3 regions of the Thalassospira sp. CH_XMU1420-2 genome follow, and region 2 is predicted to be linked to each of the others. Evidence: riboswitches for the same ligand, from Rfam matches in the RefSeq annotation. Region 2 holds a riboswitch; each other region holds the start of a gene.
What was found. Region 2 has a riboswitch for thiamine pyrophosphate ahead of WA429_RS11040 (ABC transporter ATP-binding protein). Riboswitches for the same ligand answer to the same signal wherever they lie in the genome.
Positions count from the first base shown of each region.

Region 1: another riboswitch for thiamine pyrophosphate. It lies ahead of thiC (phosphomethylpyrimidine synthase ThiC); the one in region 2 lies ahead of WA429_RS11040 (ABC transporter ATP-binding protein).
Region 3: another riboswitch for thiamine pyrophosphate. It lies ahead of thiM (hydroxyethylthiazole kinase); the one in region 2 lies ahead of WA429_RS11040 (ABC transporter ATP-binding protein).

Region 1 is NZ_JAYMEG010000007.1:14,627-19,153, forward strand. It holds gene WA429_RS18370 (hypothetical protein) at 179-553, shown strand; partial or broken gene WA429_RS18375 (PhoH family protein) at 557-906, shown strand; gene thiC (phosphomethylpyrimidine synthase ThiC) at 979-2,790, opposite strand; TPP riboswitch at 2,918-3,033, opposite strand; gene WA429_RS18385 (sensor histidine kinase KdpD) at 3,741-4,527, shown strand, end outside.
Region 2 is NZ_JAYMEG010000003.1:294,579-299,105, reverse strand. It holds gene WA429_RS11050 (DUF192 domain-containing protein) at 1-314, opposite strand, end outside; gene WA429_RS11045 (acetoin utilization protein AcuC) at 311-1,462, opposite strand; TPP riboswitch at 1,638-1,749, shown strand; gene WA429_RS11040 (ABC transporter ATP-binding protein) at 1,740-2,537, shown strand; gene WA429_RS11035 (ABC transporter permease) at 2,534-3,346, shown strand; gene WA429_RS11030 (ABC transporter substrate-binding protein) at 3,425-4,378, shown strand.
Region 3 is NZ_JAYMEG010000001.1:229,543-234,069, reverse strand. It holds gene WA429_RS21410 (DUF1674 domain-containing protein) at 1-147, opposite strand, end outside; gene WA429_RS01140 (Tex family protein) at 393-2,750, shown strand; TPP riboswitch at 2,880-2,985, shown strand; gene thiM (hydroxyethylthiazole kinase) at 3,062-3,871, shown strand; gene thiE (thiamine phosphate synthase) at 3,868-4,500, shown strand.

The sequences.
Region 1 (4,527 bases), on a different contig from region 2:
TGTTCACTGTTTTGACAGCGTTCAAGAATTCAGTATGCAGCAAACTTGACGGGCTACTCAAAGAGTAGTCCGTTTTTTTGTGCGCCGCTTTGGTTGACGGGATATTTGTTTATGGTTAATCAATTAACAATATAAGCTGTGTCCAAAAGTGTTAATTTTTCTCCGAAGGCTATCAAAAATGATGAAGCTTCCTGCAATACCCAGACTGATAACCGAACGAACCGTGATGGCGGCCCTTTTGGAAGACTATGGTCGTTCCGGGGACATAACCTCATCCTATACATTGTCGACCGGGCAGACGGCTGAAGCCTGCATTGTCGCGCGCGAGGATGGTCTTTTGTGTGGTGTTGACTATGCCGAAGCAGCTTTCCGGCTGTCAGGGGGCAACGTTCGTTGGGAAAAGATATTCACCGATGGTGAACGGGTTCGAAAAGGCGATGTCGTTGCAACAGTAAGTGGCGATGCTATCGAGATGTTATCGAGTGAAAGGGTCGCTCTCAACTACTTGGGACATTTGTCTGGTATATCGAGCTACCCTTCACCCGCTTTATGATGCACTGACCGCCTAGGCGCTAAACACCTGCGGCAATATCTGTCGGACGGCACGATGGAAATCGCGCCGATCGGCTATATGCGTGGCGGTAGGCTCAACAACGCCTTCGTCGTGATCGACGAGGAGCAGAACTGCACCTATGGCAGTTCAAGATGCAGGTCACCCGTCTTGGCTGGAATTCAACCATGATCCTGACCGGTGACCCGGACCAGACCGACCTTCTGCCGGAAATGTCCGGACTGTCGGAAATGTCCGAACGCCTTGAAAATGTCGAAGACGTCGCCTGTGTTCAGCTGCGTGACAAGGACATCGTCCGTCACCCGCTGGTCGCAAGCATGCTGACCGTTCTCTGACACGACCTTTCAGGTCCGACACGGCAAACCAAAGAAGAAAAAGGCGGGTCTTTCGGGACCCGCCTTTCGTATTTAGTCGTTTGCCTCGACCTGCATATAAAGATCACCGCCATCGCGATACTTATCAGCCATCGCAGCCATCCCTTCCTTTTGCACATCGGCACGAATTTCATGCGATATCCGCATCGAACAGAATTTCGGCCCGCACATCGAACAGAAATGCGCTACCTTGTGGGCTTCTTTGGGCAAGGTCTGATCGTGGAAGGATCGCGCGGTTTCCGGATCAAGTGACAGGTTGAACTGATCTTCCCAACGGAATTCAAACCGGGCACGTGAAAGCGCATCGTCGCGCGCCTGTGCTGCCGGATGCCCCTTGGCCAGATCGGCTGCGTGTGCGGCGATCTTATAGGTAATCACCCCGGTTTTGACATCATCACGATCGGGCAGACCAAGATGCTCTTTGGGGGTGACGTAACACAGCATCGCGGTACCAAACCATCCGATCATCGCAGCGCCAATACCTGATGTGATGTGATCGTAACCCGGTGCGATATCCGTCGTTAGAGGGCCAAGCGTATAGAATGGTGCTTCGCCGCAGACCGCCAATTGCTTGTCCATATTTTCGCGGATTTTGTGCATCGGCACATGACCGGGCCCTTCGATCATGACCTGACAATCCTTGGCCCAGGCGATCTGGGTCAGTTCGCCAAGGGTTTCAAGTTCGGCAAACTGGGCGGCATCATTGGCATCGGCAATTGACCCGGGCCGCAATCCATCGCCCAGCGAGAACGACACGTCATACATCCGACAGATGTCACAAATCTCGGCGAAATGCTCATAGAGGAAACTTTCACGGTGATGATGCAAGCACCACTTGGCCATGATCGATCCGCCGCGCGATACAATCCCGGTGACCCGATCCACGGTCAACGGGATGTGGTGCAAACGCAACCCGGCATGAATGGTGAAGTAATCAACGCCCTGTTCGGCCTGCTCGATCAGGGTGTCGCGGAAAACCTCCCATGTCAGGTCTTCGGCAATGCCACCAACTTTTTCCAGCGCCTGATAGATCGGCACGGTCCCGATTGGCACCGGGGAATTGCGAATGATCCAGTCACGGATATTGTGGATATTGCGCCCGGTCGATAGGTCCATGACGGTATCGGCCCCCCACCGGGTTGCCCAGACCATCTTTTCAACCTCTTCCCCCATCGATGATGTCACTGCCGAATTACCAATATTGGCGTTGATCTTGACCAGGAAATTACGGCCAATGATCATGGGTTCGGCTTCGGGATGGTTGATATTGGCCGGGATCACCGCACGCCCACGCGCTACTTCATCACGAACGAACTCCGGTGTGACATTATCGGGGATGACTGCCCCGAAAGCCTCGCCATCACGCTTTGCATTAGCCCGCAATTCGGCACGTCCCATATTTTCGCGGATCGCGACATATTCCATTTCTGCGGTAATGATGCCCGCCCTGGCATAGGCAAGCTGTGTGACCGCTTGACCATCGGTCGCGCGTAAGGGCGCGTGATGATTTGGGAACACCGGAACAGCATGGTTCCCGCTTTCGACAAAGCCATTATCTTCGGGTTTGATCGCGCGCCCGGCATATCGTTCGGTATCACCGCGTCCGGCAATCCAGTTGCGCCGAATTCTCGGCAGGCCTTTGGCAATGTCGATCTCAATATCTGGATCGGTATAGGGACCCGATGAGTCATACACCTTTAACGGTGGCTCGCCGGCTGTGGGATGGACCGAGATTTCACGCATCGGCACGCGAATTTCGGGGTGCAGATCGCCGGGAATATGGATCTTGCGCGATGCGGGCAATGGCCCGGTGGTGACATCAGATGTAGAAATTTTGACAGACATAAAAGGTCCCTTTGCAGTCAAAGCAATGGAGACCCAGTTCTGCGAAAGGCATGTGATGAGGGGGGCTGACATTATGGTGAAAATTCACCCGTACCAGACGGATCAGGCCCATCAGGAACACGTGAATATGCCAGCCTCTGCACCATCCCTACGCCAGTATGAACTGGATCAGGTTCAATGGGTCACTGCGCTGCATCGCCAGCAGTATCTCAGCCCCTTGTCGGGGCTCCCCAGGTGATTGATTGAAGGGTTACAAGTTATGCAGGGGGGGTGTCAATCGGTAAGCGTCCCGGCTACCTTGCGAATTGTACCGAAAGAGCGGACTTAGAGAGAGAAGGGGAGGGCTCCGAACGGCTCGAGAAATCCGGATTTGTCCCGCATCTGTAGTGCCAGTACTGTCAACGCTAGGCTATAGCTCCAGATCTTTTTCCAAAGCTCTTCGTTCTATGATTGTCTTTCTTCGTTTGTGCGAAAAGATCTGCCCGATCGACAAAAACTAGCATTTCTCGCTTTCATCCCGGGCGATTGGTCCAAAAGCTTTTTTTGCGTTACCAGCCTGCGGGAATTTTTATCGTTCTGAACTTAAGCTCTTGGCAGTTTGGTTCATGTCAAGGTAATGAGAGACAGCTCCGAAGGCGCACTAAGCCAACGTGCAAACCCGATCCAAAGCGCAGTTCCATTGCAGACATGTAGAGAAATGCTATCTGAATAACCCCTGACTTTGGACGAAATATCGTCTTGAGGCAATGACGAAACAGGATGAAATTGAGCACTGGTTTGTCCGATGGCAGTCCAGTGCACGGCAAAGAGCAATCATGCGTCAGGCGTAGGAGATGCGTGCTGTCTGGCTCCGTAACAGGGCGCTGTCAGTCTACCGCCTAATTATCCGCGCGATCCGCCGATGGTTCTGATATGACAGCATAAATACGAAAAACTTTGATCGACACAAGATGACCGACGAAGAGGACCGTCCATCACCCGAAGCTCTGCTGGAACAGACCCACAAGGATGAGAGGGGCAAGCTCAAGATCTTTCTAGGCGCCTATCCGGGCGTCGGAAAGACCTATGCCATGCTTCAAGCCGCGCAGGAACGGCAGAAGGAAGGGCGGGACGTTATTGTCGGCATTGTCGAAACCCACGGGCGCGTGGAAACCGAAAACCTCTTGCGCGGTCTTGAAGCATTGCCGCGCAAGAGGCTTTTGCATCGGGGCCGTGTCTTTGGGGAAATGGATATTGATGCGATCATCTGGCGCAAACCGGAAATCGCCCTTGTGGACGAACTGGCACATACCAATGTGCCGGGCAGTCGTCATGAAAAGCGCTATCAGGATATCGATGAGTTGCTTGATGCCGGGATTGATGTCTATACGACGCTGAACATCCAGCATCTTGAAAGCCTGAACGATATTGTCGCCCGGATTTCACGTGTTCGCGTACGCGAAACCTTGCCCGACAGTTTCCTTGAAAAAGCCAATGAAATTGAACTGATCGATCTGCCGCCTGATGATCTTTTGCAAAGACTGCGCGATGGCAAGGTTTATGTCATCGATCAGGTGGGGCGCGCGCTCCGGCATTTCTTCAGCAAGGGTAATCTGACCGCCCTTCGCGAACTGGCGATGCGTATTGCTGCTGAACGCATTGATGCGCAGATGCTGGAATATATGCGCACCCACGCGGTCAGCGGCCCATGGCCGACGCAAGAACGCCTGATGGTGTGCCTGAATGAAAGTCCGGTTG
Region 2 (4,527 bases):
TTTTCAATGCCGACAATCGTGCCACTGGCATCAATGAACAACATATCAAGCGAAATGAAGGTGTTCTTCATCCACATTGAAATGTCACGTGCGCCGCCGAAATCAAACAGCATCCCTGCATCACTGGCCATTTCGGTGCGGAACATCAGGCCGCGCGATCGTTCTTCCGGGGTGACGGCCATTTCGACATTATAGACCTCACCATCGACGAGAATGCGCGATCGTTCAAATCCGGTTGCCTTTGCATTAAGCCCCGCAACCACTGCTGCGCTGATAAAGCACACCACCAAAGCCATCTGAATAAACGACTTCATACCCCATACCCTCTTAGTCTTCTGACGCGTTCCCGGACCTCGTCCCGGATTGCGCCACCCCGCCATGGATCCGCCAAAGTTGTAAACAACTCGTTGGCCGGCTGTCTGCCACGACTATGCGACCATTTTATGACACGCAGGATATTTTCCGCTGTGATGGGTAACACAGGTGGTATTTCGATCCCGTTAATGGTCGCCCACACCCCGGACCAACAGCGCGCAACCCCATATGGACTATATCCTCCGCCGCCAAGAACAAGACTTCTTGGCGCCAATCTGGTCATCGCCCCCACGACTTCCCAGATCGATTGATTGCCCAAAAGCTGTTTTGAAAGCGGATCCTCGGCAAGAGTATCACATCCACATTGTAAAACAATAGCTTGTGGTGCAAAACTTAATGCAAGAGGAATCAAATATTCAAAAAGAACGAACCGCATCTCGTCGTCATTCATCCCGCCCGGCATGGGCAGGTTGCGGGCCATGCCACCGGCCACGTCATCAATCGCGCCGGTCTTGGGCCATAAATCTTCCTGATGCATGGAAACGGTCAGAACCCGGTCATCTTCGGCAAAGGCATATTGCACGCCATCCCCGTGATGGGCGTCAATATCAACATACAACACCCGATCCAGCCCCGAATCGAGAAGCGCATAAATCCCCAGAACCGGGTCGTTGAAGTAACAAAACCCCGATGCCCGGTCGCGCAATCCGTGGTGCGTCCCCCCGGCCGGATGATGGATGATGCCGCCATCGGCAATCAATTGCGCCGCCAGGATCGATGATCCGGCCGCAGTCGCCGGACGCCGGAAAATTTCCGGATAGATCGGATTGCCATTTTTACCCAGACCAAACCGGACCATGACCTCCTCGGGAAGGGACTGGTCACGTTCGGCCTGCATGACGGCATCGACATATTCCGGGTCATGAAACCGCGCCAGTTGATCGGGCGTTGCCACCGGCCCCGTCAAATAGGTGCTTTCATCCACCCAGCCCAGCGCATGCACCATATCGACCACCAGCGACACCCGCGGGATCGCCAATGGGTGTTTCGGCCCGTAACTGGACCCGCGGTAAATTTCGGCGGCAATCATGCGCGGGGTTATGTCACCCCGACGATAATCAGGAAGGGTTTCGGGCAAGATGGTCACAACAGATGTCAGTCAATTTCAACGGCAGGCTCCCCACAGCATTGCGTGCATTCACGCCATTCTGCAAGGCCTGATTACAGCGATCTGACACACCGATCTTCGTTCTTTATCGCGCGCAGCGCCTGACACAAATTGTCACAAAACTTGACGGACGCGTTTTGACTGCGCATAGTCCCGTCATCTCCGGGGGGGCCGATCGTAAATCGGCTGAGAGGTTCGGTGTTGCCGAACGACCCTTTGAACCTGAACCGGTTAAGACCGGCGTAGGAAGGATCGAATGCGCGACACAGAACAAGCGCCCCAGCAGGCGCAAAATCCAACCAGTTTCGATATCCACCTGTCGGGTGCCCGTGTGGCATTTGGCGGCGTTGATATTTTTGATGATCTTGATCTGACCCTTCGGGCCGGAAGCTTTACCTGTTTGCTCGGTCCCAGCGGCGTTGGCAAAAGCACGCTTTTGCGCTTCCTTGCCGGTCTGGTCGAAGGCGATGTTAGCGGTAACATCACCTGTTCGGATGGCGGCATCCTTAAGAACCGCATCGCCTATATGGCGCAGCAGGATTTGCTTTTGCCCTGGCGCACCGTGCGCGAGAATGTCGAGCTTGGCGCGGTCCTTCGCGGGGAACGTCCCGATCATGCGCGCGCCGAACACCTGATCGCCGAAGTCGGTTTGACCGATGCAGCCCACCTACGCCCGGCAAAGCTTTCGGGGGGCATGAAACAGCGTGCCGCCCTTGCCCGCACCCTGATGGAGGACCGCCCGGTTGTCCTGATGGATGAACCGTTTTCAGCCCTTGATCCGGTCAATCGATTACGTTTGCAGGAATTGGCCGCACGGGTTTTGCGCGGCAAGACGGTATTGCTGGTAACCCACGACCCGCTTGAAGCATTGCGTCTTGGCGATCATGTTCATGTCCTGTCGGGTGCCCCGGCCACCCTTGCCGATGCCATCACGCCAGATGGTCAAAGCCCGCGCAACATCACCGATCCCGCCATTTTGGCCCAGCAGGCCGAATTGCTGCGCCAACTTGGTGCCGATATTGCCCCCGGATTTGGGGCGGAGGCTTTGTCATGAGCCTTCAAAACAATCCTCATACCCATAAAAAACCGCTGACAGAACGCCGCTGGCTGATGCTTGCCCGGCCCTTGATCATTGTGGTTGCGCTGATTGCAACTTGGCAGGCGCTGGTTCTGATTACCGGTGCGCCGAAATACATGCTGCCAACGCCCGCAGATGTCTGGGCCACCCTGTTTGCCCGGCATGATGTGCTGCTTGATCACGCGCAATATACCATTGCCGAAACGGTGATTGGCCTGTTTGCCGGTGCGGCCCTCGGCACGCTGGCCGCCATTCCGATGGCGCTGTTTTCGCCGGTCCGGTTCTGGTTGATGCCGATCCTTCTGGTGTCGCAGGCCATTCCGTTCTTTGCCTTGGCACCGCTTCTGGTTCTTTGGCTGGGCTTTGGTCTGGCATCCAAGATTGCCATGGCGGCCCTGATCATTTTCTTCCCGGTGACAGTCGCCTTCTTTGACGGGTTGGCACGCACTGAAAGCGGCTGGCTTGATCTGGCACGGACCATGGGGGCCAGTCGCTGGCGACTTTTGACCCATATCCGCCTGCCCGCTGCCCTTCCGGCCTTTGCATCGGGTTTCCGGGTTGCCACCGCTGTGGCCCCGATTGGCGCGGTGATTGGGGAATGGGTGGGGTCCAGTCACGGGCTTGGCTATTTGATGTTGCATGCCAATGCCCGGGTTCAGATTGATATGGTTTTTGCCTGTCTTCTGATCCTGTGCGCCTTTTCGATCACGCAATATTTCATTGTCGATCGCGTCCTGCGCGCAGCCCTGCCCTGGCAGCCCGACAGCCTGAAACCGGTTCGGTAATACAATTCCCCGCTGCCAAATCGGCCGCGGTTTAAATCCTCATACAAATAATTTGGCGCATCTTACGGAGGTTCATCCATGTCACGCCTTAAATCCATGATCACCGCGACCGCATTGGGCGCAATGGTTCTTGGCACGTCCTCAACGGCCTTTGCCGCCGACAAGCTGGTCATTCTGCTGGACTGGTTTGTGAACCCGGATCACGCACCGCTGATCGTCGCCAAGGAAAAGGGTTTCTTTGCCAAGCATGATCTTGACGTTGAACTGATCGAACCAAGCGACCCTTCCGCCCCGCCGCGCCTTGTTGCTGCCGGTCAGGGCGACGTTGCGGTCAATTATCAGCCCCAGCTTCACGTACAGGCGGCCGAAGGATTGCCGCTGACCCGTATCGGGACGCTGGTTGCGACCCCGCTTAACAGCCTGATCGTTTTGGAAGATGGCCCGATCAAGGAAATCGCGGACCTTAAGGGCAAGAAAATCGGCTATTCGCTGGCCGGGTTCGAAGATGCGCTGCTTGGCACCATGCTGGGCAATCACGGTGTGTCGATGGATGATGTAGAGCTGATCAATGTGAACTTCTCGCTGTCGCCGTCGCTTTATTCCGGCCAGGTGGACGCGATCATTGGCGGATATCGCAACTTTGAGCTCAACCAGATGGAAATCGAAGGCAAACCGGGCAAGGCATTCTATGTCGAGGAAGAAGGCGTTCCGCCCTATGATGAGCTGATCCTGACCGTACGCAATGACAAGGTCGATGATCCGCGCTTTGCCCGTATGCTCGCCGCCCTTGAAGAAGGCGTGCAGTACCTGATCAACCATCCCGATGACAGCTGGAAGGCCTTTATTGCGGCCTATCCGAACCTTGATGACGAACTCAACATCAAGGCATGGGCCGATACATTGCCGCGCTTTGCCCTGCGTCCGGCCGCCCTTGATAAAAACCGCTATGCGCGTTTTGCCGATTACATGGTGCAGCAGGGCCTGATTGCAGAAAGCCCGGCACTTGAAACCTATGCCACGGTGATTGAATAAAATTCAGTCCCCCCTGCTTCCGCAGCGCTTTCCCGGTGGATGCGGAAGTTTCAGGAAGGCCGGAACGTGTCCCCCGCGTTCCGGCCTTTTTCATGCGACACCACTCACGAAGCGTGTCATTGGCACTTGCGTTTACCTTCTGGTCACCA
Region 3 (4,527 bases), on a different contig from region 2:
ATTGATCGCATCTTGCGACAATTGCGGGGCTGTGTCGGCACCTGCGATTTCGTCGGCTGCGCTATCTGCAGCCGCATCGGTTTGCGGTTCGGCTTTTTCTTTTGGCTCTACGTTATGAATGACGGTCTCGCGGAATTTGCCGGCCATCCGAATTCTCCTGCTTGGGCGCATCGCCCCTGAAATCACATTTGCCAAAGAAATAACGTCATCGGCCACCACTCGCAACCCTTGGCGCCGGGCGATCGAACCGGTCAAAAGACATTGGATTTCAGTCCTTTGGAATCAAACACGGAATCCTGATCCGGACTTTGGGAAAAATTTGGAAAAACTGGCTCTTTTCGATCACGCCCAAAGCCGCTATTTCAGGCATACGAGCAAAACAAGGAGAAACCATGCGTCCAATTCCCCAGCGTATCGCCGAAGAACTTTCGGTTCGTCCGGAACAGGTCATTGCCACCATCGAGATGCTTAACGAAGGCTCTACCGTTCCGTTTATCGCCCGTTACCGCAAAGAAAAGACCGGTGGGCTTGATGACACCCAATTGCGTACGCTGGAAGAACGCCTTCGCTATCTGACCGAGCTTGAAGAACGGCGCGCATCGGTGCTTGAAAGCATCCGTGAACAGGAAAAACTGACCCCGGAACTTGAAGCCCAGATCAACGAAGCCGATACCAAGACGCGTCTGGAAGATCTTTATCTGCCCTATAAGAAAAAGCGTCGCACCAAGGCCCAGATCGCCCGCGAAGCAGGGTTGGAGCCGCTAGCCGATGGCCTGTTCAATGATCCGACCCTTGATCCGGAAACCGAGGCCGCCAAGTTTGTTGATGCCGAAAAGGGCGTCGAAGATACCAAGGCCGCCCTTGATGGCGCCCGTCAGATCCTGATGGAACGCTTTGCCGAGGATGCCGACCTTGTCGCCAAACTGCGTGACCATTTGTGGAACGAAGGTGAAATCACCGCAACCGTGGTCGAAGGCAAACAGGCCGAAGGCGCGAAATTCTCCGACTATTTCGAACATTCCGAAAAAATCAAAACCTGCCCGTCGCACCGTGCGCTCGCACTTTTCCGTGGCCGCAACGAAGATATCCTTCAGCTGAAGCTGACCCTTGGCAAAGAGGACGAAGACCGTCCGCGCAGTCAGCCGGGCCGCGCTGAAATCATGATCGCCGCCCATGTCGGCATTGCCGATAAGGGCCGGGCAGCCGACAAATGGCTGCTTGATACGGTACGCTGGACCTGGCGCGTCAAACTGTCGCTGTCGATCGAGCTTGATCTGTTTGGTACCCTGCGCGACAGCGCCGAAGAAGGCGCAATCAAGGTCTTTGCCGATAACCTCAAGGATCTTCTGCTGGCCGCACCAGCCGGGCAAAAGGCCACCATGGGTCTTGATCCGGGGGTTCGTACCGGCGTCAAGGTCGCAGTTGTCGATGCCACCGGCAAGCTGGTCGATACCGCAACGGTTTACCCGTTCCAGCCGCGCAATGACGTTGAAGGGGCGCTTAATACCCTTGCAGCCCTTGCTGCCCGTCACAAGATCGAACTGATTGCGATTGGCAATGGCACGTTCTCGCGCGAGACGGATGAACTTGCCGGTCAGCTTCTGAAACGTTTTCCGGCCCTTAAGGCCACCAAGGTCATCGTGAACGAAGCCGGCGCATCGGTCTATTCGGCATCGCAATTCGCGGCTGAAGAATTCCCCGATCTTGATGTGTCGCTGCGTGGGGCAGCATCAATTGCCCGTCGATTACAGGACCCGCTGGCAGAACTGGTAAAGATCGAACCGAAATCCATCGGTGTCGGGCAGTATCAGCACGATGTATCGGAAACCAAACTGGCCCGTTCTCTTGATGCCGTGGTCGAGGATTGCGTGAACGGCGTTGGTGTTGACCTGAATACCGCATCGATCCCGCTTTTGACCCGAGTTGCCGGTCTGACCGAAACACTGGCCCGCAATATTGTCAGCTATCGCGATTCAAACGGTGCGTTCCAGTCCCGTGCCGACCTGAAAAAGGTCGAACGTCTGGGACCAAAGGCGTTTGAACAATGTGCCGGCTTCTTGCGTATTCGTGGTGCCCAGAACCCGCTTGATGCATCGGCCGTGCACCCGGAAGCCTATCCGCTGGTCGAAAAAATCAGTGCAAAGGCATCAAAACCGCTGGCGACCCTGATTGGCGACTCGGCCTTTATCAAGACCCTGCGCGCCGAAGATTTCGCTGATGACACGTTTGGTGTCCCGACCATCCGCGACATTCTGGCCGAACTTGACAAACCCGGCCGCGATCCGCGCCCGGAATTCAAAACCGCGAAATTTGCCGATGGTGTGAATGAAATCAAAGACCTTCGCACCGGCATGAAGCTTGAAGGAACGGTCACCAACGTCACCAATTTTGGGGCATTTGTCGATATCGGAGTCCATCAGGACGGTCTGGTTCACATTTCCCAGTTGGCCGACAAATTCGTCGAAGATCCGCGCCAGGTGGTCAAGGCCGGTCAAATCGTCTCGGTGACGGTGATGGAAGTTGACGCGCCCCGCAAACGTATCGGGCTTTCGATGAAATCGGCCCCGGATTACGAAGCTGTGCGTGAAAAACGGTCCGATAACCGTGGGCAGGCACCACGCGGTGGTCATGGCGGTCGCCCGCAACACACATCTGGCGGCGGGAATCGCGGTAATGCCGGCGGAAATTCCGGCGGTGACGGCGGTGCGATGGCAGCCGCCCTTAAGGCTGCGATGGAACGTCGCAAATAATCACGACGAACCAACGACATTTTCAAACGGCGGGATGGCGCAAGCTGCCCCGCCGTTTGCATTCTGGTCCCTGATCATGCTGTGACCGACAGGATGAATTGACAGAAAGCACATTAAAACCCATTTTGGGCATTCACCAAGGGGAGCCCCGTCAGGGGGCTGAGAAACTGCCGCGCAGTGACCCTTTGAACCTGATCCAGTTCATACTGGCGTAGGGACGGTGTGAACGCGAAATTTTCGGCGTTCTCCATCTTTCCGACTTCGAACTGGGTCTCCAAACGCACTTGAGTTTGCTGCATTGGAGCCTCGACATGACGACTGATCTTTCCACCACCGCAACCGGGCTGTTTGAAAAAATGCGTGCGACCAATCCGCTGGTCCATTGCATCACCAACTATGTTGCGATGAATTATGCTGCCAATGTCCTTCTGGCGGCGGGCGCATCACCGGCAATGGTCCATACACCAGAAGAATCCGGAGAATTTGCCGCAATCGCAGGCGCACTGACCGTCAATATCGGCACCCTGTCGCCCCATTGGGTCGAAGGCATGATTGCCGCGGCCAAATCGGCAAATGACGCAGGCAAGCCATGGGTTCTTGATCCCGTGGCACATTTCGCCACCACATATCGCCGCGATACGGTTGCCCGGTTGCTGAAACTGAACCCGACTGTCATTCGCGGTAACGCTTCCGAAATCATCGCCCTTGGCGGCGGCCAAAGTGCCGGTCAGGGCGTTGACAGTGGCGATCCGGTCGAACAGGCCGAAGAAGCCGCCCGCACCCTTGCCACCGCGCAGAAGGCCATCGTTGCCGTCACGGGCGAGGTTGATTTTGTCACAGATGGAACGCGCAATGTCCGCATTGCCGGTGGTTCGGACCTGATGCCGAAAATCACGGCCATGGGCTGTTCGCTGACCGCACTTGTTGGTGCCTATACCGCAATCGCCAAAGATCAGGCTTTTGAAGCCACCATCGCCGCCCTGACCAATTTTGCCGTTGCGGGAAGCATCGCGGCAAAATCAGCCAACGGTCCGGCATCCTTCATGACGGCCTTTGTTGACGGGCTGCATAATCTTGATGCTGCAACCTTTGCCGGCACTGCGCGTATCGAGGTCCTATGACATCCTTTGATCTGTCCCTTTATCTGGTGCTTGATCCCGAGCTGTGCCGAACTCATTCGATGGTCGAAACCACTCTGGCAGCGATTGCTGGCGGGGCAACCATCGTCCAGTTGCGCGACAAAAGAGCCGGTACCGAAGGTCTGATACGCATTGGGCGCGAACTGATGGATGCGATGCGCGGTACCGGTGTGCCGCTGATTGTGAATGACGATATCGACGCCGCAATCGCCATCGGTGCTGATGGATTGCATGTCGGTCAGGATGACCTGCCGACAAAAACTGCGCGCGACCGGCTTGGCCCGGACAAGATCATTGGCCTGTCGATCGAAGACGAAACTGTCGCCCGCAAGGTTGATCGGTCGATTGTCGATTATGTCGGTATTGGACCGGTCTTTGCCACACCGACCAAACCCGATCATAAACCGGCCATCGGGTTTGATGGTCTTGCCAATCTGGTTCGGATCGCCGGTTTGCCATCCGTTGCGATCGGCGGATTGAAACGCGATCACGTCGACCCGGTATTTGAAGCCGGTGCGAACGGCATTGCGGTTGTATCGGCAATTTGCGGACAACCCGACCCCGAAGGCGCCACCCGCAAGATTTCTGATGCCATCAAAGCCCGGAAATAACCGGTTAAATCAGATACCTGACCCGAA